DNA from 3 places in the Allobosea sp. P1_B10 genome. Region 3 is predicted to be linked to each of the others. Evidence: riboswitches for the same ligand, from Rfam matches in the RefSeq annotation. Region 3 holds a riboswitch; each other region holds the start of a gene.
What was found. A riboswitch is a leader RNA that binds a small molecule or an ion and turns the genes downstream of it on or off. The one in region 3 is predicted to bind cobalamin.
Positions count from the first base shown of each region.

Region 1 (10,398 bases), 420 kb from region 3:
CTCCCCTCATCGGTCACGGCGATTTCGGCCATCGCCCCGTCGCGCCTCGCGGAGATCCCGATGACGGTGCCCTCAGGCGCATACTTGGCCGCGTTTTCCACGACATTGGCGATGGCCTGTCCAATCAGGACCGGATCGACATGGAGCGCGGGCAGGTCGCGAGGCGTCTCGATGACGAGGCTGTGCCTGGCCAGCACGCGCTTCAGGTCGTTGCGGACGACGCCCAGGATTTCGCGCAGGTCGACCGCGACGCGCTTGGGCGCCAGCGCGCCATGGCCGAGCCGGGTCATGTCGAGCAGGTTCTGGATGTAGCGGTCGAGCCGGCGCGCCTCGTCCAGCGCCGTGGCCATCAGTTCGCTCCGGTCGCTTGGACTAAGCGTGCCCTCGGTCTCGGCCAGGCTCGATATCGCCCCGATCACGGTGACGAGTGGCGTGCGCAGGTCGTGGCTGACCGAGTTGAGCAGTGCGCCGCGCAGCATCTCGCTTTCGGCGGAAACCCTGGCATTGGCCAGGTCCTGCGCGAGGCGCGTGCGCTCGACTGCAACCGCGACCTGATCCTCGACCGCGATCAGCAGCCGGCGCGTTTCTGGATCCAGGCCACGCTGCCGGTCGCGAAAGCGCACGCCGACGACACCGAGCGTTGCACCCGATGTCGCCAGCGGCACGAACAGCCATTCGCTCATGGGGAGGGTCGCGCTGCCCGCCCCGGCCGGCTCATTCTTCTCGAAGGCCCAGCGGGCAGCGCCTTCGGCGCGTGCGTCGAGATCGGCGATGGTGGGATGGCCCTGGACCTGCTGCAAGGCCCCTGTGTCATCGGGCATCAGGATAAGCGAGTGGCAATCCAGCGTCGCCGCGATGTGGAAGGCGGCGGCCCAGAGCACGTCGTCGGTGTTGCTGGCGGATGCAATCTTGCGGGCGAAATCATAGAGCGTCGCGGTGCGGCGCTGGGCGGCGCGCATGGCCTCGACCTGGGCCTTGAGGCGGCTCGCCAGGCTGCCGGTGAACAGCGCGCCGAGCAGGAAGACCGCTACCGAGACGATGTCCTCGGGCTGGCTGATGGCGAGCGTGTAATAGGGCGGCGTGTAGAAGAAATTATAGGCACAGGAGCCAAGCACGCCCGCCGCGAGCGAGGGACCCAAGCCATAGCGCGCGCCGGTGACCAGCACCGCAGCGAGATAGAGCACCGAGATCGCGCCACCGGGCACAGCGTTCCAGTTGGAGAGGGGCAAAGCAGTCAGCGTGGCGGCAGCGATCGCCGCGACGGCGACGCCGTAGCCTTGCCAGCGCGGCAAGACCCAGCCCGGCGCCGAGCGTTTGCGCCGCTCGATGCGCGCATGGGCCGTCACCACGGTGATCTCGAAATCGGTAGCGTCGTCGAGCAGGCGGTCAGCAACCGCCTCGCGAAAGGCTCCGAGCAGCCGCTGCAGCCAGGAGCGATGCGAGCGGGGCCGGCCGATGACGATGCGCGAGACATTGCGCTGGCGCGCATAGCGCAGGACCTCGCCTGCGACATCGCATTCGGCGCGCAGGATGATCGTTTCCGCGCCCATGCTTTCGGCCAGCCGCAGGGCCTCGACCGTGACGGCCCGTGCATCGGGCGGCATCGCCTCGTGGCGGGGCGTCATCACCGTGGCCACGATCCAGGGCAGGCGCGAGCGCTCCGCCATGCGCTTGCCGGCCCGCACCAGGCTGCGCGCGACCGGCGCCTCGTTGATGCAGACGAGCAGGCGCTCCTCGGCTGGCCACGGGCCCTTGACGGCGTTGGCCTGCATCCAGTCCAGCATCTCGGCATCGACTCGGCTCGCGGCCGTGCGCATGGCGAGTTCGCGCAGGGCGGTCAGCTTGCCCTTGCCGAAAAAGTTCTCCAGCGCCTGCCCGATCTGCTGGGGCACATAGACCTTGCCGCCCTTGAGCCGCTTGATCAGCTCCTCCGGAGCGAGGTCGATCAGCTCGATCTCGTCGGCGCGCTGCAGTATCTGGTCGGGCACCGTCTCCTGCACGCGCACGCCGGTGATCCGGGCGACGACATCGTTCAGGCTCTCGACATGCTGGATATTCAGCGTCGTGACGACGTCGATGCCGGCATCGAGCACCTCGACGACGTCCTGCCAGCGCTTGGGATGGCGCGATCCGGCCGCGTTGGTGTGGGCGAGTTCGTCGATCAGCGCGATCGCGGGATTGCGCGCCAGCAGCGCATCGAGATCGAGCTCGCTCAGCACCTGGCCGCGATAGGCGACCGAGCGACGCGGCAGCTGCTCCAGCGTCCCGAGCAGGGCGGCGGTCTCGGCCCGGCCATGGGTTTCGACCAGCCCCACCACGACGTCTAGACCCGCGCGCTGGCGCACGCGGGCCTCCTCGATCATGGCGAAGGTCTTGCCGACGCCGGGCGAGGCGCCGAGGAAGATTTTCAGACGGCCGGTCCCGCTGCCGTCCTCGCCGCGCGCGGCGGCCAGGAAGGACTCAGGTGGCAGTCTTTCGTCAGGCGCGCTCGGCATGGGTCGGGGACCAGAGCATCAGCGCGCAAGCCTGTCGAGGGCGAGGTTCAGCGCCAGCACATTGACGCGCGGCTCACCCAGCATGCCCAGCAGGCGTGTCTCGGTCAGCTCCAGCACGAGCTGCCTGACGCGCTCCTCCGGCAGGCCGCGCGCCCGGGCGATGCGGCCGGTCTGGGCCAGGGCCGCTGCCGGCGAGAGATGGGGGTCGAGGCCCGATCCCGACGCTGTCACCAGGTCCGCCGGCTGGTCGCCACCGCCGAGCGACGCGACACGATCGCTGATCGCCTGCCTCAACGCCGCCGAACTCGGGCCGAGGTTCGAACCGGTCGAGCTTGCGGCATTATAGGGGCTGTCGATGGATCTGGACGCGTCCTGCGGATCGGGCGCGGTCGTGGCCGATGGCCGGCCGTGAAAATAGCGATCCGATACGAAGGACTGGCCGATCAGCGAGGAGCCGATAACCGCGCCGTCCCGCAGCACGGGCGATCCGTTGGCCTGCCAGGGAAACACAGCCTGCGCAACCCCGGTTACGGCGAGCGGATAGGCCACTCCCGTGAGGAGGCTGAAGACGGCGAGAAGTACGAGCGAGGGGCGAAGATAGGAGGTCATGATCACATCTCCTCAGGCGAGGTGCAGCAGGTCGACGATCAGATCGATCGCCTTGATGCCGATGAAGGGAACCACGAGCCCGCCCAGCCCATAGACCAGCAGGTTGCGGCCGAGCAGTTGGGAGGCTGAGGCTGGCGCATAGCGCACGCCCTTCAGCGCGATCGGGATCAGCGCGACGATGACCAGCGCGTTGAAGATGATCGCCGACAGGATCGCCGATTGCGGCGTGCCCAGTCCCATGACATCGAGCATCGCAAGGCCCGGATAGGCCGCGACGAACAGCGCCGGCAGGATCGCAAAGTATTTCGCGACATCGTTGGCGATCGAGAAGGTGGTCAGCGCGCCGCGCGAGATCAGCAGCTGTTTGCCGACCATGACGATCTCGATCAGCTTCGTCGGGTCGCTGTCGAGGTCGATCAGGTTGCCCGCCTCCTTGGCGGCGGGGGTGCCCGAATTCATCGCGACGCCGACATCGGCCTGCGCCAGGGCGGGCGCATCGTTGGACCCGTCGCCGCACATCGCGACGAGCCGCCCCTGCGCCTGTTCCTCGCGGATCAGGGCGAGCTTCCGTTCGGGCGTCGCCTCGGCCAGGAAGTCATCGACTCCGGCCTCGGCCGCGATTGCCGCCGCCGTCAGTGGATTGTCGCCGGTGATCATCACCGTGCGGATGCCCATCCGGCGCAGCTCGGCAAAGCGTTCTCGGATCCTGGGCTTCACCACATCCTTGAGGTGGATGACGCCCAGCACGACGCCGTCGCGAGCCACGACCAGCGGCGTGCCGCCCGACGAGGCGATCTTTCGCACCGCCTGTTCGACGCCGCTCGCCAGGGCCCTGCCGGTCAGCTTCGCCATTGTATCGGAGGCGCCTTTGCGGAGCGCGACGCCATTGGGCAAGTCGACGCCCGACATGCGCGTCTGCGCCGTGAAGGGCACGAAGGTCGCGCCCGCGCCTGCCGCGATATCGACGTCAAAGCGCTCTGCCGCGAGTTCGACGATCGATCGGCCTTCCGGCGTCTCGTCTGCGAGCGAGGCCAGGAAGGCCGCCTCCGCCAGCTCCCTCTCGCTGATGCCGGGCGCCGGCTCGAAGGCGTGGGCCATGCGGTTGCCGAAGGTGATCGTGCCGGTCTTGTCGAGCAGCAGCACGTCGATGTCGCCGGCCGCCTCGACCGCCCGGCCGGACTTGGCGATGACATTCGCCTTCACCAGCCGGTCCATGCCCGCGATGCCGATGGCCGAGAGCAGCCCGCCTATGGTCGTCGGGATCAGCGTGACGAACAGGGCCGCGAGATAGATCACCGGCAGCGTCGTGCCCGACCACGAGGCGAAGAAGGGCAGCGTCACCACGACGAAGAGGAACACCAGCGTCAGCGCCGCCAGCAGGATGTCGAGCGCGATCTCGTTGGGCGTCTTCTGGCGCTTGGCGCCCTCGACCAGCGCAATCATCCGGTCCAGGAAGGTTTCGCCCTGCCGCGCCGTAACGCGAACCACGAGCCAATCCGAGACCAGCCGCGTGCCTCCTGTCACCGACGATCGGTCGCCGCCGGATTCGCGGATCACTGGCGCGGATTCACCGGTGATCGCGCTCTCGTCGACGGAGGCCACGCCCTCGATGATCTCGCCATCGGTGGGGACCGTGTCGCCGGCCTCGACGAGGATGACCTCGCCGGGCTCGATCAGCTCGACCTCCTTGGTGCCGTAGACGACACGGTTGGCGGGATCGACCAGCACCTTGGCCAGAGCCGAGGAGCGCGTCGCGCGAAAGGCATCGGCGCGTGCTTTTCCGCGCCCTTCGGCGACCGCCTCCGCGAAATTGGCGAACAGGATTGTGAACCAGAGCCAGATCGCGATCTGGAGGCCGATCCAGAAGACCGGGCCGCCGGCCAGGCCCTCGCGAACGACCAGAGCGGTCGCCAGCACCGAGACCAGCGCGGTCGAGAATATCACCGGATTGCGCGCCAGACTGCGCGGATCGAGCTTGCGGAAGGCCTGCAGGATCGCGGGCCTGATGATGACGGGCGAAAACAGGCCCATCTCGGCGGGAGCGTGCTTGCTCATAAGGGCCTCTAGAAGCTCTGCCCGGCGACGATCGAGACATGCTCTGCGATCGGGCCGAGGGCGAGGACGGGAAGGAAGGTCAAAGCGCCGACGATCAGGATCGTCGCGACCAGCAGGGTCACGAAGAGCGGGCCATGGGTCGGGAAGGTGCCTGCTGTCTCGACTGCGGGACGCTTGGCCGCCAGGCTGCCGGCGATCGCCAGGATCGGGATGATGTAGCCGAAGCGGCCGAGCATCATCGCGATGCCCAGGACGGTGTTGTGCCAGGGGGTATTGGCGGTGAATCCGGCGAAAGCCGAGCCATTGTTTCCGGTCGCGGAGGTGTAGGCGTAGAGCAGTTCCGACAGCCCGTGGGGCCCTGCATCCTGCACCGCACTCTGGCCGTAGCCCGTCACGATGGCGATTGACGCCAGCACCAGGATGCCGAGCGGCATCACCAGCAAGGTGAGCGCCGCGAGCTTGATTTCGCGCGCCTCGATCTTCTTGCCGAGATATTCCGGCGTCCGCCCGACCATCAGCCCGGCCAGGAAGACCGTGATGATGACGAAAAGCAGCATGCCGGTGAGCCCGACGCCGACGCCGCCAAAAACCACCTCGCCAAGCTGCATGTTGAGCATGGCGACGAGACCGCCAAGCGGCGTGAAGGAATCCAGCATCGCATTGACCGAGCCGTTGGAGGCCGCGGTCGTCGCGGCAGCCCAGAGCGTCGAGGCCAGCAGTCGGAAGCGAACCTCCTTGCCCTCCATGTTGCCGGCGCCTTCGACCAAGCCGACATGCAGCGGGTTACCCATGCGCTCCGCGCCATAGATCGCGGCGAAGCCGACGAGGAAGAGCACGGCCATGGCCGCGAACAGGGCCCGTCCCTGCCGGCGATCACCGACAAGGCGGCCATAGGTGAAGCAGAAGGCGACCGGGATCAGCAGGATCGAGATTGTGGTCAGCAGATTGCTCAGTGCCGAGGGGTTTTCGAAGGGATGCGCCGAATTGACGTTGAAGAAGCCGCCGCCATTGGTGCCGAGCTGCTTGATGGCGATCTGGCTGGCGACCGGGCCCAGCGCGATGCTCTGCTTCGCGCCTTCGAGCGTCGTTGCATCGAAGGAGCCGGCCAGCGTCTGCGGCAGCCCGATTGCAGCTAGCACCAGCGCCAGCAGCAGCGAGGCCGGCAGCAGGATGTAGAGCGTGAAGCGCGTCAGATCGACCCAGAAATTGCCGAGCTCCCGCGTCTGCCTCGCGGCAAAGCCACGGGCCACGGCGGCTGCCACAGCCGCGCCGCTGGCCGCTGAGACGAAGTTCTGCGTCGTCAGCCCCAGCATCTGGCTGAGATTGGAGAGCGTCGTCTCGCCGCCATAGGACTGCCAGTTCGTGTTGGTGACGAAGGAGATCGCGGTGTTGAAGGCGAGATGCGCCGTGAGGCCGTCAAAACCCTGCGGATTCAGCGGCAGATGGTTCTGGAAGCGCAGCATCAGGAAGAGCAGCGCGAAGCCCGCCGCATTGAAGGCGAGCAGGGACAGGGCATAGACCTGCCAGCGCTGCGGCTGCGCCTTGGCCTGGCCGGCAAGTCCCAGGATCGCGGTCTCGACGGGCGCAAGGAAGCGGGCCTCACCGGTGAAGACGCGCGCCATATAGTGCCCGAGCGGCCAGGCCGCGAGCATCAGCGCCGCGCAGAAGATCAGGAACTGGATCAGATCGAGGGTCATCGGCATGACCTCTCAGAAGGATTCGGGGCGCAGGAGCGCCTTGAGGAGATAGGCGAGCAGCGCGACCGCGGCTGTCAGCGCGAGGATGATATCGAGGGGCATGATGCGCCTCACAGCCGGTCAGCGGCGGCGACGGCGAGACCGGCGAGCCCGAAGAGGCCGAGGCCGCCAAGCAGGAAGAGGGTGTCGATGATCATGGAAGGCTCCGATCGTGTGTCCGATCGGAGCTAGGGCCGATGCCCGTAAGGCCGCCATGTCGAAGAGCCCGGCAGGGCGTAAAGTCCTCGTAAAGTGCTCGCAGCGCCCCTGGCGGCACGTCGCACTTGCGCTGCTGGTCCACACGACCACGCCACATTGGCCCGATTGACCACGCCACTTTTCGGCCCTACTCGTGAAAGCGACGGTTCCCTCACGGGATCAAAAGGGAACGCAGTGCGGATGGCTTGCCATTCTATGCTGCGGCTGCCCCCGCAACTGTAAGCGGCGAGCCTTATCGCCACGCGCCACTGGGACCTCGGACCTGGGAAGGCGGTGACAAGGCGCTGACCCGCGAGCCAGGAGACCTGCCGTCAGTCGTGGTCACACGCGAGCACGTTCGAACGGGGTGTTTCGATCGCTGGTTCACTGCGCGCGGCCTCAGGTCTCGGGCGGGAGATCGCGTTCGCGGTGACGTGCCACAACGTTAACCGCCCGAGGTCTCCATCGTGATCCCTTCAAGCGCCGCAAGCGGCCGACTTTCGCTCGTCCTGTCCGTACTCGCAGCCAGCACCACCCTCTCAACCTGCCCCGCATTCGCGCAGGGTGAACCGATCAAGCTCGACGAACTCGTCGTCAGCGCCACCGGTACGCCGACGCCGGCGCGCGAGATCGCCAGTTCCGTCACCGTGATCACCGCCCGGGATCTCGAGGTCCAGCAGCGCCGCACGCTGCCCGATGCGCTGGCGACAGTGCCTGGCATGAACATCGTCCAGACCGGCGGGCCGGGCGGACAGACCTCGGTCTTCATGCGCGGCACCAACTCCAACCACGTCAAGGTGCTGATCGACGGTATCGAGGTCAACGATCCCTCGACGCCGAACCGTTCCTTCGATTTCGGATCGATGCTGACCAGCGACGTCGAGCGCATCGAGGTTCTGCGCGGCCCGCAGAGCGGTCTCTACGGCGCCAATGCGATCGGCGGCGTGATCTCGGTGACGACCAAGCGCGGCGACGGGCCGCCAAAGGTGACCGCCTCGGTCGAGGGCGGCTCCCATGGCACCTTCAACCAGACGGTGGGCCTGAGCGGGGGCGATGATCGCTTCAACTATGCGTTCGGCATCGCCCATTTCAAATCCGAGGCGACACCGGTGACGCCGCCCGACCTCGTCCCTGCCGGACGCCGCATCAATCCCAATTCCTACGACAACTGGAGCTATTCGGCCCGGCTGGGCTTTGCGCTCACCGACACGGTGAGCCTCAACTGGGTCGGCCGCTACAGCGACGGCTACCTGCTCTCCACCGGTGATTCCGGCTGGCCGAGCCAGCCGAGCGGTTTCCGTTCCAGTCAGGACTACAAGCAGGCCTTCACCCGTGGCGAGGTTGTCTGGGATCCGCTGGGTGGGCGCTTCGTCAACCGCTTCGGCATCGCCTACACCAATCAGGACCGCTCCAACCGTGCGCCAACCACGACGGGAGTGCTCGGGCTGCCATCGCCCAATCTGGGCGAGCGCACGAAATTCGACTGGCGCGGCGATCTCAAGCTCACCGAGGGCCAGTTGCTGGTCATGGGTGTGCAACACGAAGACGAGCGCCTGAAATCGAGTTCGCTCACGGCGTCGAGCGCCAACACCGGCGCCTTTGTCGAGCTTCAGTCGAATTTCAGCGACCGTCTCTTCCTCGTCTCGAACATCCGCTACGACAATGATCGCGAATTCGGCGGTCACACCACCTATCGCGTCGCCCCGGCCTATATCGTGCCGGGCAGCGAGACGAAGCTGAAGGCCAGCTACGGCACGGGCTTCAAGGCGCCGACGCTGAGCGAACGCTTCGTCGACTACCGCCCCTCCTTCACCTTCTACGGCAATCCCGACCTCAAACCGGAGGAAAGTCGCGGCTGGGATGTCGGTTTCGAGCAGCCGCTGCTGAATGAACGGCTCCGCTTCGGCGCGACCCACTTCCACAACGATGTCGACAACCTGATCACGACCAACAGGACCGGTACCTCCTACGCCAATGTCGGCAAGGCGACGACGAAGGGTGTGGAGGCTTTTGCGGCGCTGGAGGTGTCGTCACATTTCAAGGTCCGTGCCGACTACACCTTCACCATCGCCAAGGACGAGATTGCGCATCAGGAGCTGCTGCGCCGGCCGCGTCACAAGGCGAGCCTCACGGCCATCTGGGCTCCGGTCGAGAAGCTGACCCTGTCGGCAACGCTGCTTTATCTCGGCGAGCGCGTCGACGGGAACCGCGACTTCTCGATCTCGCGCATGCGCGCACCAGGCGCGGCGATTGTGAATATCGCGGCGGAGTACAAGCTGACCGAAAGGTTCACGGCCTTCGGGCGTGTCGATAACCTGTTCGACAAGCGCTACGAGAACCCTGTCGGGTTTCTTGTTCCCAGCCTGAGCGCCTATGCCGGCGTGAGGGCCTCCCTGTGAGAACAGCACCCGTCGCGAGCCTCAGGCAAGCGGTTGGGCTGGCGCTTGCCGCTCTCGGCCTGGCAGGCGGTATCACCGTCCTGCCGGCCGTAGCCTTGGAAAGCGCGGCGAAGCCCAAGCGCATCGTCTCGCTCAACATGTGCACGGACGAACTGGTGCTGCGGTTGGCCGATCCCTCGGCCATCGCCTCGGTGACCTGGCTGTCGCAGGATCCGCGCAATGCCAACCGGGCCGAAATGGCCCGCCAGTTTCCCGCCAACCACGGCCTGGTCGAGCAGGTGCTGTCGTTCAAGCCCGACCTCGTCGTCGCCGGCGCCTTATCGACGCGCAGCACGGTTGCCCTGCTGAAGCGCGTCGGGGCGCCGCTGCGCGAGTTCGGCGTACCGCAGGATCTCGACGGCATGCGTGCCCAGATCGCCGAGATGGCGGCTGTCCTGGGCGAACCCGCACGCGGACGGGCTCTGATCGCGGACATCGACGCACGCCTCTCGCGATTAGCGCCGCGCGTGGGCGACAAGCCGGCCACGGCTCTGGTGCTGCGGCCCAATGGCTTCACCGTCGGGCGCAGGTCGCTCGTAGACGAAATCCTGACCCGGGCCGGCTTCGTCAACCTCGCTGTCGAACTCGGCATCGAGAGCTACGGCCAGATCTCGCTCGAGACGGTCGCGCTCGGTGGCGCCGACATCCTGATCCTGAACACGACGGCCGACGGTCCGCCGTCCCTGGCGCACGAGATACTGGGGCACCCGGTCCTTGCGCGTCTTGGGGACCGGCTCAGGATCATCGCGATGCCTTCGAAACTCTGGACATGCGCGGGCCCTGCCGTGATCGATGCGATCGAGTTGCTGATCGAATCGTTTGCGCCAAAGATCGACAGGAGCGGGCTGTGAGCGCCGTGACCCACGC
Region 1 is NZ_JBFTZP010000003.1:129,596-139,993, forward strand. Features, by position in the region: gene AC1D2L_RS08085 (DUF4118 domain-containing protein) at 1-2,495, opposite strand, end outside; gene kdpC (potassium-transporting ATPase subunit KdpC) at 2,514-3,104, opposite strand; gene kdpB (potassium-transporting ATPase subunit KdpB) at 3,117-5,159, opposite strand; gene kdpA (potassium-transporting ATPase subunit KdpA) at 5,168-6,856, opposite strand; gene AC1D2L_RS08105 (potassium-transporting ATPase subunit F) at 6,869-6,958, opposite strand; cobalamin riboswitch at 7,241-7,441, shown strand; gene AC1D2L_RS08110 (TonB-dependent receptor plug domain-containing protein) at 7,561-9,492, shown strand; gene AC1D2L_RS08115 (ABC transporter substrate-binding protein) at 9,489-10,382, shown strand.
Region 1: it holds a riboswitch for cobalamin, as region 3 does, so the genes downstream of both, AC1D2L_RS08110 (TonB-dependent receptor plug domain-containing protein) here and AC1D2L_RS10030 (CbtB domain-containing protein) in region 3, are expected to answer to the same signal.

Region 2 (10,398 bases), on a different contig from region 3:
GCACCGGACGGCCCTGGTCGAGCGTGATCTCGCTATAGAGCGCATGCCCAAGCCCGAAGCCGATGCCGCCCTCCATCTGTGCGCGGATCACGTCGGGATTGACCGCGACGCCGCAATCCACCGCGCACCAGACCTTGTGGATCTTGGGCTCACCGTCAGGACCGATCGAGACTTCGGCGATCTGGGCGACGAAGGAGTTGAAGCTCTCGACCACCGCGATCCCCCGCGCCCGCCCATCGACCGGCGCCGAACCCTTCCAGTTGGCGAGCTCGCCGACGGCCTTGAGCACGCCCGCGGCGCGCGGGTGCTTGTCACCCATCAGCGCAAGGCGGCCCTGCAGCGGGTCCTGGCCTGCCGCCTGGAGCAGTTCGTCGACAAAGCACTCGACCGCATAGCCGGTATGGGTATGGCCCACCGAACGCCACCACAATGTAGGCACGCCGACCTTGGGATTATGCACCTCGCAGCGGAAATCGGGCACCTCGTAGAAGATCTCGTTGGCGCCCTCGACCGAGGTCGCATCGATGCCGTTCTTCACGACGAAGGATTCGAAGGGCGTTCCGAGGAAGAAGGACTGGCCGACCACGGTGTTCGACCAGGCAGTGATCTTGCCGTCCTTCACCGCGCCCCGAAGTCGGTGCACGAAGAGCGGGCGGTAATTGCCGCCCGCGAGATCGTCCTCGCGGGTCCAGACCACCTTGACCGGCCGGTTGGGGCCGATGGCCTTCGCGGCCATGGCCAGCTCGGCGGCGAGATGCTGGCTGACCTGCGCGCGCCGGCCGAAGCTGCCGCCGGCGAGCATGGTCTCGAGATGCACCTTCTCGGGGGCGAGGCCCAGGATCCCCGCGATGGTCTGGTGCTCGGTGGTCTGGAACTGGCTGCCGAAGCGGGCATGGGCCTTTTCGCCGTCCCATTCGAGATAGCCGTCGAGCGGCTCCATCGGCGCATGCGCCAGATAGGGAAAGACGAACTCGGCCTCGATCACGCGCTCGGCCTTGCCAAGCGCCGCCTCGGCGTCGCCATGACTGCCCGCGACCGTGCCCGGCTGGCGGGCAAGCCGGCGATATTCGGCGATCAGCTCGGCGCTGCCGCGCTTCTCGGCTTCGCTGTCGTCCCATGTGACCTTGAGCGCCTCGCGGCCCTTCAGCGCCGGCCACATGCCGTTGGCATAGACCGCGACCCCGGAGCCGATCTGCTTGACGTCGACGACGCCCCTGACCTTGAGCGCTTCCGCGGCATCGAAGCTCGCGACCTTGCCACCGAAGCGTGGCGAGCGCGCCACGACGACCGTCAGCATGTTGGGCGCATGGATATCGATGGTGAACTGCGCCTTGCCGCGGACCTTGTCGGCGCTGTCGAGGCGCTTCACAGCGCCCTCCTTGCCGATCAGGCGGTAGTCCGACGCCGCCTTCAACGGCGGGTTCTCGGGAACGGCGAGCTTCGCGGCGGCCTCGGCGAATTCGCCAAAGCGGCCGCTCTTGCCGGAGGCGTGGCTGATCACGCCCGCCTCGACCTTGATCTCGCCGGCCGGGACCTTCCAGGCCTCGGCTGCCGCCTGGACGAGCATGGCGCGCGCGGCGGCGCCGGCCTTGCGCATCTGGTCCCAGCTGTTGGCGATGGCGGTCGAGCCGCCGGTGCCTTGAACGCCGAGCGCGAGATTGGCGTAGAGCGTGACGTCGGCCGGTGCGTGCTCGGCCCGCATCTGGCTCCAGGCGGCGTCCATCTCCTCGGCTGCCAGGGTGGCCAGACCGGTGAACGGGCCCTGGCCGAACTCGATATGCTTGACGATCACGGTCACGGTGTCGTCGGCCGCGACGCGGATGAAGGCGTTGGGCGCGAAGGCGGCATTGCCGCCGGGCCGGAAGCCGGCTGCGGCGCCCGATTGCGCGCGGGCGTTGAGAGGCAGGCTGAAGCCGATGACCAGGGCGCTCGCGCCCTTCAGCAGCGCGCGACGGGAGAGGTTGGGATCATGTGCGGTCATGGGTCAGATCTCCAGCGCGCGGGCGGCGTCATGGATGGCGGCACGGATGCGGACATAGGTCGCGCAGCGGCAGATGTTGCCGTTCATCGCGAGATCGATGTCGCGATCGCTGGGCTTGCGGTTTTCCTTGAGCAGCGCGATCGCGCTCATCACCTGACCGGACTGGCAATAGCCGCATTGCGGCACGTCGCGGGCGGTCCAGGCGGCCTGAACCGCGTCGGCTTCCTTGCCGGAGAGCCCCTCGATGGTGGTGATTTCGCTGGTGCCGATCGCCGAAACCGGCGTCACGCAGGAGCGCAGCGCCTGGCCGTCGACGAAGACCGTGCAGGCACCGCATTGCGCGATCCCGCAACCGAACTTGGTACCGGTGAGGGCGAGGTTGTCGCGGAGGGCCCAGAGCAAAGGCGTATCGTCATCGACATCGACGTTATGCGTCGTCCCGTTGACCTTCAGAGCGACCATGATTGCCTCCGATGCTGGCATGACCAGCGCGCAACCGTGGTGCGGATCGAGGCTCGCCCTCGAAGGCCCGATCTGACATATCAGATGGCGGGCGATGGATCCGTAGCCCTGGGTCGCGCGGCTGGACTAAATAGACGATTTGAGTATATCTAGGATGGTCGCGCGTAGTTTGGATTTTGTCAAGACTGCCAAAGTGCCAATGACTGACGCCAGCGGAAGTTCCAGCGCTCCTCCTCCCGATGACGCAAATGCCCGCGTCGACCAGATCGCCGATGCGGCGCTGCGGTTGTTCGCCCGCTATGGCTACAAGCGCAGCTCGATGGACGACATCGCCAGGGAGGCAGGGCTCGCCAAGGCGACCCTTTACCTCCACTTCAAGGGCAAGGACGACGTATTCCGGGCCATGCTGGACCTGCTCGGCCGCCGCGTCGAAGCACGTTGCCGTGAGGTCATGGCGATGCGCGCGCCGTTCGCGGAGCGGCTGCCGGCCCTGCTCAAGGCCCATTTCGGCCAGGCTTATGCGAGTTTCGGCACAGGCGAGCATCTCGTCGAGCTCAAGGCCGTGATGGCGACGGTGGCGGCGCGCGAGCTTCAGGCCTTCGAGCGGACATTCGCCGAATTCGCGAGCCGGCTGCTTTCGGAGGCGCAGGCGCAGGGCGAGATCACGCTGGCCCGGGCGTCGGTCGATGCCGATGGCTGGATCGCGGGCCTGGCCTTCGCGGCGACCGGCGCCAAGTCCGGTGTCGCGCCAAGCGGCGACGACTATGCCCGCCGGCTCGATGGGATCGCTTCGGTGTTTGCGGCCGCAATCACGGCGTGATGTCCATGATCCCCCGTTCCGGCGAGACCGCCACGCACCGTCCCGCTGTGTTCTTCGATCGCGACGGCGTGCTCAACGTCGATATCGGCTATCTCCACAGGCCGGCCGATCTCCGCTGGACCGAGGGCGCGCTCGACGCGATCGCCCTGGTCAACCGCAGCGGCTATCTGTGTTTCGTGATCACTAACCAGTCGGGCGTGGCGCGGGGCTATTTCGACGAGGCCGCCGTCGTCGTCCTGCACGAGGTGATGCGCGCGCAGGCGGCTGCAGCGGGCGCGCGGATCGACGATTTCCGCTTCTCTCCCGATCATCCCGATGGCGTCGTCCCCGCGTATCGCCGCGACAGCGACTGGCGCAAGCCGCGCCCGGGCATGATCCTCGATCTGATGGCGTGCTGGCCGGTCGAGCCGTCCGGCTCCTTCGTCATCGGCGACAAACCGAGCGATCTGGCCGCGGCGGAAGCGGCGGGACTCCCCGGCCACCTTTTCACGGGCGGCAATCTCGCCGATTTCGTTGCACGTCTCCTGGCCTGAGCACCGGCGCTCGGCGTCGTTTCTGGCCGGTCCGTCATTGCGAGCGAAGCGAAGCAATCCAGCAGCGACAGATCGACCGGGATTGCTTCGCTTCGCTCGCAATGACGATTGGCGCCTCTAAAAAGAGCGCTAGTTGCCGAGCTGGCTGATGCGGGCGAGCGCTGCGGCAAAGCCGTTCAGGGAGATGTTGAAGGCGATCGGGTCGCCATTGGAGAGGTTGAGCGCCGCCGCGGTCAGCGTCTTGCCCGTCTTCATCGCATCGGTCGCGACCGTCGGGAACGAGATCGGCAGCAGGCAACCCTGCGGATAGCAGGTCGAGAAGCGCAGGCCCTGGCCGAGGTCCTTGTCGTCGAGCCGGAGCACGGCGCCATTGTCGAGCTTCATCCCGAAGGGCATCAGGATCGTGCCTTCGGTGCGGCCATCCTGCGGCGGGCGCAGTTCGATGGCGAAGACGCGCTGGTTGGTCTGGGTGTTGCCCTGCGACTGCGCCAGCGCGCAGAGCTTGCGGCCATCCGTGATCCGGCACTCGACGGTCCAGTCACCGAAGTTCTCGGTGATGGCGCTGGCGCCATTGGGCAGGCTGGCGGTCGAGGGGGCGGGCTGGCCGGCGGTGACCGCTCCGGGGGCCTGTGGAGCCTGGGCGATGGGCGCGGGGCGCGCCGGCGGCTTCGCGGCAGGGCGGGGCGCAGGCTTTGCCGGTGCGCGGCGCACCGTGTCTGGCTTGGCGGCGGGGGCTTCGTCGGCCTGTTCCGTGGCGTCCTCGGCCTGGGCCCGCACCGGGCTCGACAGGGCGAGGCCACAGCAGAGCGCCATGGCGAAAGCGAGGGGAAGGCGGCGAAGGGTACGGATCATGGCTCTCTTCTCATGGCGGATGCGGGCGTGGCCAGCGCATCCCGGTTCCTGACGCTGCCGTTCCCACCTGGAAGCGGCTCTCGCCTGGCGGCACCGGCCGCGCGTTCACGGCGTTTCGGCGCATCGATAAATCAAGCCGGATTGCCGCGCAAACTCAATGATTTAAACGGATTCCAATCTGGTCGTCGCCGAGACCGCGGCGGCGCGTGCCTGCCGTGGCCATGTGGCGGCAATTGACCCCACCGGGTTTCCGCCCTAGGCGTGAGGGCGACGGTTCCCTCACGGGATCAAAAGGGAACGCAGTACGGATGGTTTTTCCATTCTACGCTGCGGCTGCCCCCGCAACTGTAAGCGGCGAGTCTTGTCACGATAGGCCACTGGGACCTCGGACCTGGGAAGGCGGTGACACGGCACTGACCCGCGAGCCAGGAGACCTGCCGTCAGTCGTGGTCACACGCGAAGACATGGGCCGGGGTGTGCCGATGGGTGGTTGTCCTGAGCAGGACCTCTCGCGGGGTTGAGGTCAGGGACATCTCGTTCGCGGTGACGTGCCACAACGTTACTGCCCGAGGTCCAAACCGTGATCCCTCTCAGCGCCGCGCGCGGTCATATCCCGCTTCTCCTGTCCGTTCTGGCGGCCGGCACGGCGCTGTCGCCCGTTGCCGCCCTGGCGCAGTCCGAGCCGATCAGGCTCGATGAGCTCGTGGTCAGCGCCACCGGCACGCCGACGCCGGCCCGCGAGATCGCCAGCTCGGTCACCGTGATCACCGCCCGGGATCTCGAGATCCAGCAGCGCCGCACGGTGCCCGACGCGCTGGCGACCGTGCCTGGCCTCAACATCGTCCAGAATGGCGGCCCCGGTGGCCAGACCTCGGTCTTCATGCGCGGCACCAGCTCCAACCACGTCAAGGTGCTCGTCGACGGAATCGAGGTGAACGATCCCGCCTCGCCGAACCGCGCTTTCGATTTCGGCTCGATGCTGACCAACGACATCGAGCGCATCGAGGTTCTGCGCGGCCCCCAGAGCGGGCTTTACGGCGCCGATGCGATGGGCGGCGTGATCTCGCTGACCAGCAAGCGAGGCGAAGGCCCGCCGAAAATGACGGCCTCCGTCGAAGCCGGTTCCTACGGCACATTCAACCAGGCCGTGGGCCTCAGCGGCGGCGACGATCGCCTCAACTACGCCTTCGGCATCGCCCATTTCAAATCCGAGGCGACACCGGTGACCCCGCGCGATCTCGTCCCGGCCGGCCGCCGCCGCAACGCCAACAGCTACGACAACTGGAGCTATTCGGCCCGGCTGGGCTTTGCGCTCACCGACACGGTGAGCCTCAACTGGGTGGGTCGCTACAGCGACGGTTACCTGCTCTCCACGAGCGATTCCGGCTGGCCGAGCCTGCCCGACGGCTTCCGATCCAGCGATAACTACAAGCAGGCTTTTACGCGTGGCGAGTTGGTCTGGGACCCGCTCGGCGGTCGCTTCGTCAACCGCTTCGGCATCGGCTACACCAATCAGGACCGTTCGAGCCGCGCACCCGACGCCGCCGGCCTGCTCGGCTTCCCCTCCCGCAACCTGGGCGAGCGTACCAAATTCGACTGGCGCGGCGATCTCAAGCTCACCGAGAGCCATCTGCTGGTCATGGGTGTGCAGCACGAGACCGAGCGCCTGCGGTCGGACGCGCTCACGGCCTCGAACGGTAACACCGGCGCTTTCCTCGAACTGCAGTCGAATTTCAGCGACCGGCTCTTCCTGGTGTCGAACATCCGCTACGACAACGACCAGGAGTTCGGTGGGCACACCACCTACCGCGTCGCCCCGGCCTATATCGTGCCGGGGACCGAGACCAAGCTGAAGGCGAGCTACGGCACCGGCTTCAAGGCGCCGACTCTGAGCCAGCGCTTCAGCGATTCTCGTCCGGCCTTCGACTTCTTCGGCAACCCCGACCTCAAGCCCGAGGAAAATCGCGGCTGGGATGTCGGCTTCGAACAGCCGCTCTTGAATGATCGGGTCCGTTTCGGCGCGACCTATTTTCACAACGACATCGAGAACCTGATCAACGTCAACGCCGCCGGGAACTCCTACGCCAATGTCGGCAAGGCGATGACCAAGGGCGTCGAAGCCTTCGCGGCGGTGGAACTGTCCCCCCGGTTCAAGGTCCGCGGCGACTACACCTTCACCATCGCCAGGGACGAGATCGCGCATCAGGAGCTGCTGCGCCGGCCTCGCCACAAGGCCAGCCTGACCGCGACCTGGCTGCCGGTCGAGAAGCTGACGCTGTCGGCGACGCTGCTCTATCTCGGTGAACGCATCGACGCCAGCCGGGACTTCTCGGTCGCGCGGATGCGGGCGCCGGGCGCCGCGATCGTGAATATCGCGGCTGAATACAAGCTCAGCGAAAAACTCACCGCCTTCGGGCACGTCGATAATCTCTTCGACAAGCGCTTCGAAAACCCCGTCGGCTATCTCGTCCCGGGCCTGAGCGCCTATGCCGGCCTGAGGGCGCAACTGTAAGGCCGCGCCAATTTCACGCGCGGCCGAAATTTGGCGATGGGGCGTCGCGGGACTATGATTGCTGCATAGCACCAGGGACGCCCATGTCAGCCATCGAAGCCTTTCACGCCACGCCAGCGCCCGCCGGCGAGGTTCTCGCCACGGCCCTGCGCACCGTCGACATCGAGATCAGGGGCCTCGCGCGGATGCGCGAGACCCTGCAGGGCGGACCGCTGGGCCAGGCCTTCGAGCGCGCGGTCGAAAGCATCGTCCAGGCGTCGGGCCGCGTCATCGTCACGGGCATGGGCAAGAGCGGCCATATCGGGCGCAAGATCGCCGCGACCCTGGCCTCCACGGGCACGCCCGCGAGCTTTGTCCATCCCGCCGAGGCCAGCCATGGCGATCTCGGCATGATCACGCCCGGCGACGTCATCCTGGCCCTGTCCTGGTCAGGCGAGACCGGGGAATTGCGCGACATCATCGACTATTCGCGCCGACACGGCGTGGCGCTGGTCGCGATCACCTCGGGCGCCACGAGCTCGCTCGGAAAGGCGGCAGACGCCGCGCTGATCCTGCCCAAGATCGAGGAAGCCTGCCCGCATGGACTGGCGCCCACGACCTCCACCATGCTGCAGCTTGCGCTCGGCGACGCGCTGGCGATGGCGCTGCTCGAGCGGCGCGGCTTCACCCCGGCGCATTTCCGCCAGTTCCATCCGGGCGGAAAGCTCGGTGCGCGCCTGCTGACGGTGCGCGACGTTATGATCAAGGCGCCCGAGTTGCCGCTGGTCCAGCCCCCGACCTCGATGGCCGAGGTCCTGCTGGTGATGTCGAAGGGGCGGCTGGGCTGCGCGGTCGTGGTCGATGCCGATCAGAAACTTGCCGGCATCGTCACGGACGGCGATCTGCGTCGCCATATGGGCCCGGAACTGATGGCGCGGCCCGTGACCGAAATCATGACGCCGACGCCGCGCGTCACGGCGCCCTCGACGCTGGCAAGCGCCGCGCTGAAGGAGATGAGCGAGCGCCGGATCTCGGTGCTGATCGCAGTCGAGAACGGATCGGCGGTCGGCATCGTCCATCTCCAGAACCTGCTGCAGGCCGGCCTGTCGTAAGAGGTCGCGCCTCTTACTCGTCATCTGCGGCGAGGCGAAGCTTCGTCCCGGAAAACATCGCAAGGCACCGCCGAGCCCTATGATGGATTCCGGAGCTGCGCCGCTACGCGGCTTGTCCGGATGAGGAAGCGTGCGCCAGCCTCGTCTGCCTGATGTCGTAGTGCGAGCGCGGCGCGCTCATCCTTCCGCGAGCGCGCTGTCGAAGGCCGATTGCAGCATCTCGCGGCAGGCTTCGGCCTGCTCGCGGGCGGCCGGCGCCGCGATGTGGCGGATAATGTCGGAGAGGTCGCGCAGGGCGACGTCGACTGCGGTCAGGAGATCGATCTCGTCATCCTGTTCCGGGCCACGGCGAACCGCCACCGGAAACTGCAACACCATGCCCATCGCTACCCCAAGCCACGCGAACCGGCTGTCAACCAACTGACAAGCCACTCGAATCAGATGAGGCAACTATCGGTGAATAGGGTCATCGAACCGTTAACTCGGTGCGGCGGATGGTTCGGAACTGTCCCGTTCCGAGCCATCCTGGCCCGCTCGCCGCTGCGGGGTGGTCGTTCAGGCCACCAGATCGCCCTCTCGCACCGGTTCCCCGCGCGAGACGCGCGCGATGTTGTCGAACATGCGCAGCACCGTCGGCGCGAAATTGTCCGAAGCGATCGCGGCCAGATGCGGCGTCACCACGAGGTTGTCGAGCGCCAGCAGCGGCGAATCGGGCGGCAGCGGTTCGGTCTCGAAGACGTCCATGGCCGCGCCCGCGATCTCGCCTGCCCGCAGCGCGTCGATCAGGTCGGCCTCCGCGACCACCCCGCCACGCGCGACATTGATCAGCACCGCGGTCTTCTTCATCGCCGCGAATGCCTTCCCGTCGATCAGGTTGGCGGTCTCGGTCGTCAGCGGGCAATGCAGCGAGACGACGTCGGCCTGCGCCAGGATCTCGGCCATCGAGGCATGGCGCACGCCCAGCGCCTGTTCCTGCTCGTCCGACAGCGGCTGGCGCTTGTTGTAGAGCACGGTGCAGCCGAAGCCCTTGAGCAGCTTCGCCACGTTCTGGCCGATCGCGCCGAAGCCGACGATGCCGACGGTCTTGCCCGAGAGCTGGAACGTCTCGCCCGGCAGGCGGCCTCCGCGCCAGTCGCCCTTCTTCAGCTCGGCATGGCCGAATGCGATGTAGCGCAGCGTCGAGAGCATCAGGCCGAGCGCGAATTCCGCGACCGGCACGGCGTTGCTGCCGGTGGTGCGCGCCACTTTGATGCCGAGTTCGCGCGCCGTACCGACGTCGAGATTGTCGACGCCGACGCCCCATTTATGGAGCAGCTTCAGTTTGCCGGCGGCACGCAGGACATCGCCTGACACGCCGACCTGGCCGGAGATCGCGAAGTCGGCGCCAGCTATGATCTGCTTCATGTGGTCGTCGCCGCGCGCCGTGCCATGGGTCAGCACAAATCCCGGCGGCAGCAGCGCGCGCAGCTTGTCGGCGCGCTCGGGCGCCATGAGGTCGAGGACGACGATGGTTTCAGTCATGATCTGGATCCGAGGCAGGATGGTCTGGGAGAGCCGGTTTCGCGGGCTCAGATGGTGAAGCGCACGCCGGCGCGGGCAAGTCCGCCGGAGATGGCAACAGGCGTGCCGTCGGCCCGCCAGCAGGCCGCCCCGCTCAGCGTGCCGTCGGGGTCGACGGAGATCGCGTTCATGCCGCCCGCGATGCGTGGCGAGCGCACGACCCTGTGGCCGCGCGCGACGAGTTCGGCTACGACCGTCTCGGGGATCGCGGCCTCGATTTCCAGCACGCCGCCCTCGGTCCAGACCCGCGGCGCCTCGACGGCTTCCTGCAGGCTCATGCCATGGTCGATCAGGTTGACGATCGCCTGCAGGGCGGAGGGGAAGATGCGCAGCGCGCCAGGCAGGCCGAGCGCGAAGGCGAGCCGCCCGTCCTTGAGCGCCATCATCGGCGCCATCGAGGTGAAGACGCGCTTGCCGGGTGCGATCGAAAGTGCGCGACCGGGATGCGGGTCGAAGTTGAACATGTAGTTGTTGGTCAGCATGCCGGTGCCGGGGATCTGCGTGCAGGCCCCGAAGACGCCATTGATCGTCTGCGTGGTGCTGACGACATTGCCCATCGCATCGGCCACCGTGACATGGGTGGTGTC
Region 2 is NZ_JBFTZP010000022.1:15,822-26,219, forward strand. Features, by position in the region: gene AC1D2L_RS24780 (xanthine dehydrogenase family protein molybdopterin-binding subunit) at 1-1,981, opposite strand, end outside; gene AC1D2L_RS24785 ((2Fe-2S)-binding protein) at 1,985-2,443, opposite strand; gene AC1D2L_RS24790 (TetR/AcrR family transcriptional regulator) at 2,643-3,263, shown strand; gene AC1D2L_RS24795 (D-glycero-alpha-D-manno-heptose-1,7-bisphosphate 7-phosphatase) at 3,269-3,796, shown strand; gene AC1D2L_RS24800 (invasion associated locus B family protein) at 3,926-4,648, opposite strand; cobalamin riboswitch at 4,903-5,104, shown strand; gene AC1D2L_RS24805 (TonB-dependent receptor plug domain-containing protein) at 5,229-7,160, shown strand; gene AC1D2L_RS24810 (KpsF/GutQ family sugar-phosphate isomerase) at 7,244-8,251, shown strand; gene AC1D2L_RS24815 (hypothetical protein) at 8,429-8,629, opposite strand; gene AC1D2L_RS24820 (2-hydroxyacid dehydrogenase) at 8,807-9,772, opposite strand; gene ggt (gamma-glutamyltransferase) at 9,820-10,398, opposite strand, start outside.
Region 2: it holds a riboswitch for cobalamin, as region 3 does, so the genes downstream of both, AC1D2L_RS24805 (TonB-dependent receptor plug domain-containing protein) here and AC1D2L_RS10030 (CbtB domain-containing protein) in region 3, are expected to answer to the same signal.

Region 3 (10,398 bases):
ATGTCAGGTAGGCGCCCAGCGAATCCGGCGAGGACAGGCCGGGACGCTCGCCGACCAGCACCAGAGCCATTCGGGCACCGAGCGCGTGCGCGGCTTCATCGCCCAGCGCAACGCGTGCCTGCGAGGCGATCACGATGGGCGCAAGGCTGCGCTGATGGCGTTCCAGATGCGGCAGCAGGGCCTCGACGAAGCGCACGGCGTTCTGGTGCACGGCCGTGGAGGACAGACCGTCGGCGACGATGATCGCGAGGTCATGGTTCCCACGCAGCGCTGCCAGGGCCTCGCGGCTTTCAGGCGATAGGCCGCGCCCGAGATCGGGACGACGCAGATAGTCCTGGCGGGTGCGCGCCGCGCTCGCTACCTGGATCGTCTCAAGCGATAGACCGCCGAGGGCCGCCGCGACCTCAGCAGCACGGAACGGCTCGTGCACGGCGTCGCGGGCCTGGGCATGCGCGAGGCCAAAGCGCAGCACCTCGCGGGTCGGCAGCGAGGCTCCCGAGCGGCCGAGCGCGATGCGCGCCGGGGTCAGCGTCGCGAGTTGCTCCCAGCGTTGCGCCGGTGAGAGCGGGTTGCCGCCGTCATTGCCTCCGTTCATGCCGCGCGATCCTGCATGGCGCTGAGCAGAACCTGCCCGCCCTGCCCCGCTGCCAGGCGGCCGGCAGCATCGGTGATGTCCATTCTCTCAAGCCAGGCCTCGAATTCGGGCGCTCGGCGCAGGCCGAGCACCTCGCGGATGTAGAGCTGGTCGTGGAAGGAGGTCGACTGGTAGTTCAGCATGACATCATCGGCGCCGGGAATACCCATGATGAAGCTGACGCCCGCCGTCCCGAGCAACGTCAGCAGCGTGTCCATGTCGTCCTGGTCGGCCTCGGCATGGTTGGTGTAGCAGATGTCGCAACCCATCGGGACGCCGAGCAGTTTTCCGCAAAAATGATCCTCCAGGCCGGCGCGGATGATCTGCTTGCCGTCATAGAGATATTCCGGGCCGATGAAGCCGACGACCGTGTTGACCAAGAGCGGCTCATAGGCGCGCGCCACCGCATAGGCACGGGCCTCGACCGTCTGCTGGTCGACGCCGTGATGGGCATTCGCCGAGAGAGCCGCGCCCTGCCCGGTTTCGAAATACATGACGTTGTCGCCGACTGTTCCGCGATTCAGCGAACGGCCGGCCTCCAGCCCTTCCTGAAGCAGCGCCAGCGTGACGCCGAAGGAGGCGTTTGCCGCCTGGGTTCCCGCGACTGACTGGAAGACGAGATCGACCGGCGCGCCCTGATCGATCAGGGCGATGGAGCTCGTGACATGCGTGAGCACGCAGGCTTGCGTCGGGATGTCGAAGCGCGTGATCACCGCGTCGAGCAGGCGCAGCATCTCGCCGATCGTGCCGAGACTGTCGGAGGCCGGGTTGATGCCGATTACGGCATCACCGCAGCCATAACTCAGCCCGTCGATGGTCGAGGCCAGGATGCCGGCGGCATCGTCGGTGGGGTGGTTGGGCTGGAGCCTGACCGCCATGGTGCCGGCAAGGCCGATCGTGTTGCGAAACTTCGTCACGACGCGGCACTTCTTCGCGACGAGGATGAGATCCTGGTTGCGCATCAGTTTCGAAACCGCCGCGGCCATCTCAGGCGTGATGCCGGGCGCAAGTTTCGCCAGCACCTCGGCGGTCGCTTTGTCGGAGCAGAGCCAGTCGCGGAATTCGCCGACCGTCAGCGACCCGACCACGGCGAATGCGGCGGCGTCGTGGCTGTCGACGATCAACCGGGTGACCTCGTCCGCCTCATAGGGGATCAGGGCCTCGTCGAGGAAGGTCCGCAGCGGCAGGTCGGCGAGCGCGATCCGGGCCGCCATCATCTCCTCCATGCTGGAAGCGGCGAGCCCTGCCAGCACGTCTCCGGACCGGAGAGGTGTCGCTTTCGCCAGCAGCGTCTTGAGATCGGCGAAGACATGGCTTTGCCTGCCGACAGCCGCGCGATACGCCATCAAATCAACCCCTGTCGTTTGCAACATGCTAGTGCGGATATTGGCACGCGCAATCATGCATGCAGCATTGCTGCCAACCGACACTGTGATTAACGCTGGGTTCCAGAGAGCGGGACCGCGCCCGCCACAGCATTCGGAAACGCCATGTCGCCTCGCAGGACCATCGGAAGCTTCGACTATGTCGTGATCGGGGCGGGCTCGGCCGGCAGCGTGATCGCGAACCGCCTTTCGGCAAACCCTGAGACCAAGGTGCTGGTCCTCGAGGCGGGCGGTCGCGACGACTGGCTCTGGTTTCACATCCCGGTCGGCTATCTCTACGCCATCGGCAATCCGCGCGCCGACTGGCTGTTCAAGACTGAGCCGCAGGCCGGACTCGGCGGGCGCGAGCTGGCTTACCCCCGCGGCAAGGTCGTCGGCGGCTGCTCCGCCATCAACGCGATGATCTATATGCGCGGCCAGGCGGCCGACTATGACGGCTGGCGCCAGCGTGGCCTGACCGGCTGGGGCTGGGACGATGTCCTGCCCTATTTCCTCAGGCACGAGGACCATGTCGCGCCCGGCCCCAACGGCAAGCATCGTTCCGGCGGGGAATGGCGCGTCGAGCATCCGCGCGTGCGCTGGGACATCCTCGACGCCGTCCGCGACGCCGCCGAGGCGGCGGGGATCGCCAAGATCGAGGACTTCAACACCGGCGACAACGAGGGCTCGGCCTATTTCCAGGTCAACCAGAAGCGCGGCCTGCGCGTCAGCGCCTTCAACAGCTTCCTGAAGCCGGTCATCGATGCCCGCGACAACCTCCGGCTGGAGATGCGGGTCCTGGTCGAGCGCGTCGTGGTCGAGGACGGCCGTGCGACAGCTGTGGAATTCTCACATGGCGACGAGCAACTCCGCGTCGATGTCAGCGGCGAGGTCATCGTCAGCGCCGGCGCGGTTGGTTCGCCTGCCCTGCTCGAACGCTCCGGCATCGGCAATGGCGAACGCCTTCAGGCTCTGGGTCTCGACACGCTGCGCGACCTGCCCGGCGTCGGCGAGAACCTCCAGGACCACCTGCAGATCCGGCCCGTCTACAAGGTCGAAGGGGTGCGCACGCTCAACAGCGACTACGCCAAGCTCTGGCGCCGGCCGCTGATGGCGCTCGAATATGCCGCGCGACGCACGGGCCCGCTGACCATGGCTCCCTCGCAGATGGGTGCCTTCGCGAAATCATCGCCGGACTACGCCACCGCCAACCTGCAATTCCATTTCCAGCCGCTCTCGCTCGACAAATGGGGAGACGGGCTGCACCCCTTCGGCGCGTTTACGGCGAGCGTCTGCAATCTGCGCCCGTCGAGCCGCGGCAGCGTCCACCTGAAGAGCCCGAAGGCGGCGGATGCGCCGGCTATCTCGCCGAACTACCTCGACACCGACGAGGACAAGCGCGTTGCGGTCGATGCGCTCAAGCTTGCCCGCAAGATTGTGGCCCAGGCCGCCCTCGCCCGGTTCAGGCCCCACGAGCACAGCCCCGGCCCGCAGGCGACCACCGACGAGGCGCTGTTGCAGGCAGCCGAGACGCTCGGCACGACGATCTTCCACCCGGTCGGCACCGCCAAGATGGGCCGTGAGGATGACCCGATGGCAGTGCTTGACGAGCGGCTGCGGGTGCGCGGCATCAGGGGCCTGCGCGTCATCGACGCCTCGGTGATGCCCACCATCACATCGGGCAACACCGCCAACCCGACCATGATGATCGCCGAGAAGGGCGCGCAAATGGTGCTCGAGGATGCTCGTGGAGGCGCACTCTAGATCTGTCATTCCAGGGCAGACTGCGGCCTGCCCTGGAATGACCGAACGGCGCAGGCCGTGACATTCGCGCTGATATTCCCGCTAGTGTCGCGCCTCATCCGTCGGCCGATATGGATCCGCCCATGCCTTCTCCCGAACGCCCGATGCTTTCGCGTATTCTGCTGGCTATACTCAAGGGTCTGCTGACGGCCCTCGTGCTCTTCGACGAGCTGCTGAGACCGCTCTACCGGCCGTTGGTCGACGCGATCGCGTCGCTGCGGATCGTCGCGCGCATGGAGTTGGCGATCGCGCGGATGCCGCGACTGGGCATTCTGTTGCTGCTCGCCATCCCCTTCGCGATCGCCGAGCCCGCGAAGATCGGCGGGCTGTTCCTGATCGCGGACGGACGCGTCAAGGCGGGGATCATCATGTTGGGCGTCGCCCATCTGTTCAGCTTCATCGTCGTCGAGCGTATCTACCATGCAGGCCGTGACAAGCTGCTGACCTATGGCTGGCTGAACTGGACGATGACGCTGCTGGCCCGCCTGCGCGACACGGCGCTGGCCTGGATCAGGACCAGCTCGGCCTACCGATCCGCGATCGCGCTGCGCGACGACGTCCGACGCTGGTGGCGCGAGCACAGCCCGCGGCCCTAAGGCCCGAAGGCGACAGCCCGCTCCGTTGGCGCGACTTCTTCCAATGCTCGCCGTCATCCCGGGTTCCGTGCGGTCGCCCGGGATGACGGCTCTCCTCGTGTGGAAGGCTCAGACGATCTGGTTGCGCAGCTCGGTCTCGCCCTTCAACAGACGGCCGAGATTTTCGCTCAGGAGATCGATGATGTTGGCCTCATAGAAGCGGGTCTCGCCTGCGCTGTGCGGTGTCACGATGACCTGCGGCATGCCCCAGAGCGGCGAGGTTGGCGGCATCGGCTCCTCATGGAAGCAGTCGAGACCGGCGCCGGCAATGCGGCCCTCCCGGAGGCAGGCAATCAGCGCCTCCTCATCGACGACTTTTCCGCGCGCGACATTGACCAGCAGGGCGGTCGGCTTCATCGCGGCCAGCGCCCGCGCGTCGATCAGGCCCTCGGTCTCGGGGGTCAGCGGGCAGCACAGCGCGACGATATCAGCCTGGGCCATGGCCTCGAGCAGGCGATCGGGCGGCAAGATGGTCTCGACATTGGGCTGGGGCTGCGTCTGGCGGCGCACGCCGATGACGCGCATGCCGAAGGCCGAGGCCAGAGCGGCCAACCGCAGGCCGATGCGACCGAGGCCGACGATGACGAGCGTCTTGCCACCGAGTTCGTCCTCGCGAACGGTGCGGTCGGCGATCATCGGGCGCCAATGCTTGGCGGTCTGGTGGTCGCGGGCGAGGTGGAGCTGGCGCGTCAGGCCCAGCATCAGGGCCATGGCATGTTCGGAGACGGCGCGCTCATTGCCGCCTTGGGCGCTGGCGAGACGAACGCCTGCCGCGGCCAGGGCCGCCTTGTCGAACTGGTCCGTGCCGGCGCTGACCGACTGGATGAAGCGCAGGCGCGAGGCCGTGGGGATGACCTCGTTGCGCCAGAGCATCGAGACGACGAGCACGTCGAACTCGCTCGCGCGCGCCTTGAGTTCGTCGACCGAGCGGACCGTGACGTTGTTGGTCTTGAAACCGCGCGTCTCGAATTCAGCCTGCAGGTCGTAGGCTTGGTGGGCGAAACCGACCGTCAGGTCCTTCTCGGCGGGCAGGTTTGGCATGGGCGTCTGATTCCTCGGCATGTCAGGGCGCGGGACTGTATCGGCACGGGCTCGCGCTGTCCCGGCGCTGCGCGCATGCAAGTCTCATGCGGCCGCGGGGGCGAAGGCATCCAGTGCAGCGTCCAGCCGGGCCCAGGCGGCGGCATCGCCTGGGAGGCCGAAGCGCAGCCATGTCACGTCATGCTGGAAGTGCCGGACATAGATGCCGTGGTGACCGAGATGGGCGAAGAGCGCCGGCGCCTGATGGCTTTCGAGCAAGCGAAACAGCGCGGTGCCGCCAACGATCCTGCCATGCGCGGCAAGCGCAGCATCGAGGCGCGCGGCGCCATCGCTGCTTTGCTGCGCCGCACCGGCCAGCCACGCATCGTCCGCGAGCGCCCGAGCTGCAATCGCCAGTGCCGGCCCGGCCACCGCCCAGGGCCCAAGCGCAGCGCGTATCCGTGCCGTCAGCTCCGCCGCGCCGACGGCAAAGCCTACTCGCAAACCCGCGAGCCCAAAGGTCTTGCCGAAGGAACGCAGCACCATCGTGCTGGCGGGCAGCGCGGGCACAAGGCTCATGGCCGGCGTGAAATCGGCAAAGGCCTCGTCGACCACCAGCAGGCCGTTGCGGGCGGCCAGTGTCGCGGCGAGCTTCACGAGACGATCAACCGAGACGACGCGGCCGTCGGGGTTATTGGGGTTGACCAGCACAACCACCCTGGCGTCGCCGATATCGTCGAGGTCGCGGATCGCCCGGACGTCCCGCTCGGCCTTGCGCCAGGAGGCCTCGTGCTCGGCATAGGTCGGCCCCAGCACAGCGACGGATCCCGGCGGCGCAATTCGCGGCAGCAGTTCGATCAGGATCTGCGTGCCCGGCGCGGCGACGATGCCGGCAAGCTCAGGCACCCGGTAGGCCGTGCGCGCCGCGCTCAGTAAGGCAGCCTCGTCCGCGGCGCTGGGAAGACGCTGCCACAGGCTTAACGGCAGCGGCGGGAGCGGGTAGGAGACGGGATTGATCCCGGTGGAGAGATCGATCCAGGGTTTTGGCGCGTCGGGAAACAGCGCCTGCGCCTTGGCGAGATCGCCGCCGTGCCAGATTTCGCCTGAAACCATGAATCGTCCCCGCACCGCATGAGCCCATCCGAGACCCTGCCCTTGCTGCTCGCCGCGCTCGTGATCGAGGCTGCGCTCGGCTATCCCACGCGCTTGTATGCGGGGATCGGCCATCCCGTCACCTGGCTCGGCGCGCTGATCGGCCTGCTCGATCGCAGCTTCAATCGCGAGCAGGCCTCTTTCGCATGGCGCAAGGCGGCGGGTGTCGGCGCGCTCGCCATCCTGCTGGCGGTCACGCTCGGGGTCGCGCTCGCGCTGAGTGCGCTGTGCCGGATGCTCGGCCCGCTCGGCCTGCTGCCCTTGGCGGTCATGGCCTCGACGCTACTCGCACAGCGCAGCCTGCACGAGCATGTCGCGCGCGTCGCGTCCGGGCTCGAGCAAGGCGGGCTCGACGAGGGGCGCAAGGCAGTCTCGATGATCGTCGGCCGTAACCCCGAGGTTCTCGACGAGGCCGGCGTGGCGCGCGCCGCGATCGAGAGCCTGTCGGAGAATTTTTCGGACGGCATCGTGGCGCCCGCATTCTGGCTCGGCGTCGGCGGCTTGCCGGGGATCGCGCTCTACAAGGCGATCAATACCGCCGATTCGATGATCGGCCACAAGACGCCGCGCCATCTCGCCTTCGGCTGGGCCTCGGCGCGGCTCGACGATCTCGTCAACCTGCCGGCATCCCGGCTGACCGCGCTGCTGCTGATCGCCGCCGCCTCACTCGACCGCGAGGCGGATGCCGCCGGTGCGGCGCGCGCGGTCCGGCGCGATGCGGGCCAGCACCGCTCGCCCAATGCCGGCTGGCCCGAGGCCGCCATGGCTGGAGCGCTGGGTCTCCGGCTGGCGGGGCCACGCATCTACGGGGCCGTGCGCGTCGAGGATGGCTGGATGGGCGACGGTCGCGCGCAGGCCAATGCCGGCGATATCAGGCGGGCCCTGAGGCTCTACCGCACGGCCTGCTTGCTGCTCTGGGGGTTTGCCGCACTCGGCACGGCGATCGCGTTGCTGGCCTGAGGCTCAGAACTCGATCCCGACCTGCGCCTTCACGCCGGCCGCGAAATGGTGCTTCACCAGCGTCATCTCGGTGACGAGATCGGCGGCCTCGATCAGCTCCGGCTTGGCGTTGCGGCCGGTGACGACGATGTGCAGGTCGCTGCGGCGGGCGCTGAGCACCGCCACCACCTCGGCCAACGGCAGGTAATCGTAGCGCAGGGCTATGTTGAGCTCGTCGAGCACGACCAGCCGGATCGTCTCGTCGGCCATCAGCTCTTTGGCCTTCTCGAAGGCGCGGGTCGCGGCGGCGATGTCACGCGCCTTGTCCTGCGTCTCCCAGGTAAAGCCCTCACCCATGCTGTGCCAGACGATCTGGTCGCCGAAGGCCCCGAGCGCTTTGCGCTCGCCGGTCTCCCAGGCGCCCTTGATGAATTGCACCACGCCGACGCGCCAGCCATGGCCGAGCGCGCGCAGCATCAGCCCGAAGGCCGCCGTCGACTTGCCCTTGCCGGGACCGGTGTTGACGATCAGCAGGCCCTTCTCGATCGTCTTGGCCGCCACCTCGGCGTCCTGCACCGCCTTGCGCTTTTTCATCTTGGCCTTGTGACGCGCGGCGTCCTCGTCGTTGCCCATCATTTCACCTTCATCGGCAGCCCCGCGACCATGAAGACCACGCTGGCCGCCTGCGCCGCAAGGTTCTGGTGGAGACGCCCGGCCTCGTCGCGGAATCTGCGGGCCAGCGCATTGTCGGGGACGATGCCGAGACCGACCTCGTTGGAGACCAGCACGATGGGCGCCGAGGCCGCCTTGCAGGCGGCGATCAGCTCGCGGCCGGCCTCGCCCGTGTCATGCTCAGCCAGGATCAGGTTGGTCAGCCAGAGCGTCAGGCAGTCGACCAGGATCGGCTGCCCGGGCGCGACCGCGCGGATCGCGTCCGGCAGGGCAAGCGGGGCATCGCGCGTGACCCAGTCGTCCGAGCGCCTGGCGCGATGCTCGGCGATGCGCGCGGCCATCTCGTCATCATAGGCCTGCGCGGTCGCGATATAGGTCCAGGGCGCGGGCTGCGCCTCGATCAGCGCCTCGGCATAGCGGCTCTTGCCGGAGCGTGCGCCACCGAGGACGAGGGTGAGATCAGAAAATGCCAAAGCGCCCGCCATCATCTGCTGCCAGGGATTATGCGCCGGTCCATTGCACAGCACAGCCCGCATGGCTAATACTCGCAACCGACGGTGCCCCGGAGACGGGGTGAAAAGGGAACGCGGTGCGATACCGCGGCTGCCCCCGCAACTGTAAGCGGTGAGTCTTTCGCCATCTGCCACTGGGAGCGATCCCGGGAAGGCGGCGCAAGATGTCTTGATCCGCGAGCCAGGAGACCTGCCGTCATCAGATCCGCAATCCAACAGGGCGCCGGCGGGGCGGCCAGGAGACCAGTATGAATACAACCACCTCGATCCAGGCCCAGGCCAGCGTCTCGGAACGCGCCAAAGCCGCCATCACCGCCCTGCTGCTCGGCAGCGTACTGATCTTCACGGTCGGCTTCGCGCATTCGAGCAGCGTTCACAACGCCGCCCACGATACGCGCCACGCCATCGCCTTCCCCTGCCATTGAGGGGATTGTCATGGTCAATCGCGTACTCACGGTCAGTCTTCTGGCCGGGCTTCTGGCTGGGCTCATCATCGCCGCGCTCCAGCACGTCACCACCACACCGCTGATCCTCAAGGCAGAAAGCTATGAGACGGCGATGCGGGCGCAGGCGCCCTCCCATGCCGCTTTCGGCGGGCAGATCTTTGCGGGCGAGGCTCGCATCATCCTGGCCCATGGCCCCGGCCGAGATGCGCCCGGCCATGAGCATGCCGAATGGAAGCCGCAGGACGGTTTCCAGCGCGCCGCCTTCACCGCTCTGGTCACCGTCGCCACCGCGATCGGGTTCGCGGGGCTGCTACTCGGCGGCATGATCGCGGCCAACGAGACGATCGATGACCGGCGGGCGCTTGTCTGGGCCGCTTGCGGCTTTCTCGCCTTCGGGCTGATGCCTGCGGCAGGCCTGGCGCCGGAACTGCCTGGCAGCGCTGCTGCTGAACTCCTGCATCGACAGATCTGGTGGATCGCGACGGCGCTGGCCACCGCAGGCGGGCTGTTCGTCTTCCTGCGCATGGATGCGCCCTGGCTCAGGGCGCTCGCCGTGCTCGCCATCGTCGCCCCGCATGTGATCGGCGCACCGCATCCGGTCGCGCCCGAAAGCAAGGTTCCAGCCGAGATCGCGGCGCATTTCACGGCACTTTCGCTGGTGGTGCAGGCCGCGCTCTGGCTGGTCACGGGCCTGGCCGTCGGCGTGCTCTGGCCCTGGGCGACACGTCGCGCAGCCAGGGCCTGACGCCTCGCGCGCTCCCGAGGCGGAGCGCGCTCGACCCCTTTTGCGCTCGCATGCCCCGGCGACCGGTACCCGGTTGCCCTGGGTTTCGCGAGGGAGGCGACCCATGTCGCGACACGACCTGACCATCCATGTCTGCACCGTCTGCCGACGCGTGCGCGAAGACCTGGCAGAGGGCTATGACCAGCCAGGCCTCGGCCTCGCCACGGCGCTGAGCGAACGCCTCGAAGCGTCCGACGGCATCACCGTGCAGGCCGTCGAATGCCTGTCGGTCTGCAAGCGGCCCTGCACGCTCGCCTTCGTCGCCGACGGCAAATGGACCTACCTGATCGGCGACCTCGATAGCCAAACCCATCTCGACGATATCGTCGACGCCGCGCAGCGTTTTGCCGCCAGCGCCAACGGCATCATTCCCTGGAAAGAACGACCCGCCTGCTTCCGCAAGGGCGTGGTCGCGCGCGTGCCGCCGATGCCGCCGC
Region 3 is NZ_JBFTZP010000003.1:552,028-562,425, reverse strand. Features, by position in the region: gene eutC (ethanolamine ammonia-lyase subunit EutC) at 1-595, opposite strand, end outside; gene AC1D2L_RS10070 (ethanolamine ammonia-lyase subunit EutB) at 592-1,980, opposite strand; gene AC1D2L_RS10065 (GMC family oxidoreductase) at 2,125-3,762, shown strand; gene AC1D2L_RS10060 (hypothetical protein) at 3,885-4,397, shown strand; gene AC1D2L_RS10055 (D-2-hydroxyacid dehydrogenase) at 4,506-5,477, opposite strand; gene cobD (threonine-phosphate decarboxylase CobD) at 5,562-6,569, opposite strand; gene cbiB (adenosylcobinamide-phosphate synthase CbiB) at 6,588-7,568, shown strand; gene cobO (cob(I)yrinic acid a,c-diamide adenosyltransferase) at 7,572-8,180, opposite strand; gene cobU (bifunctional adenosylcobinamide kinase/adenosylcobinamide-phosphate guanylyltransferase) at 8,180-8,707, opposite strand; cobalamin riboswitch at 8,758-8,943, shown strand; gene AC1D2L_RS10030 (CbtB domain-containing protein) at 8,980-9,156, shown strand; gene AC1D2L_RS10025 (CbtA family protein) at 9,167-9,922, shown strand; gene AC1D2L_RS10020 (DUF1636 family protein) at 10,026-10,398, shown strand, end outside.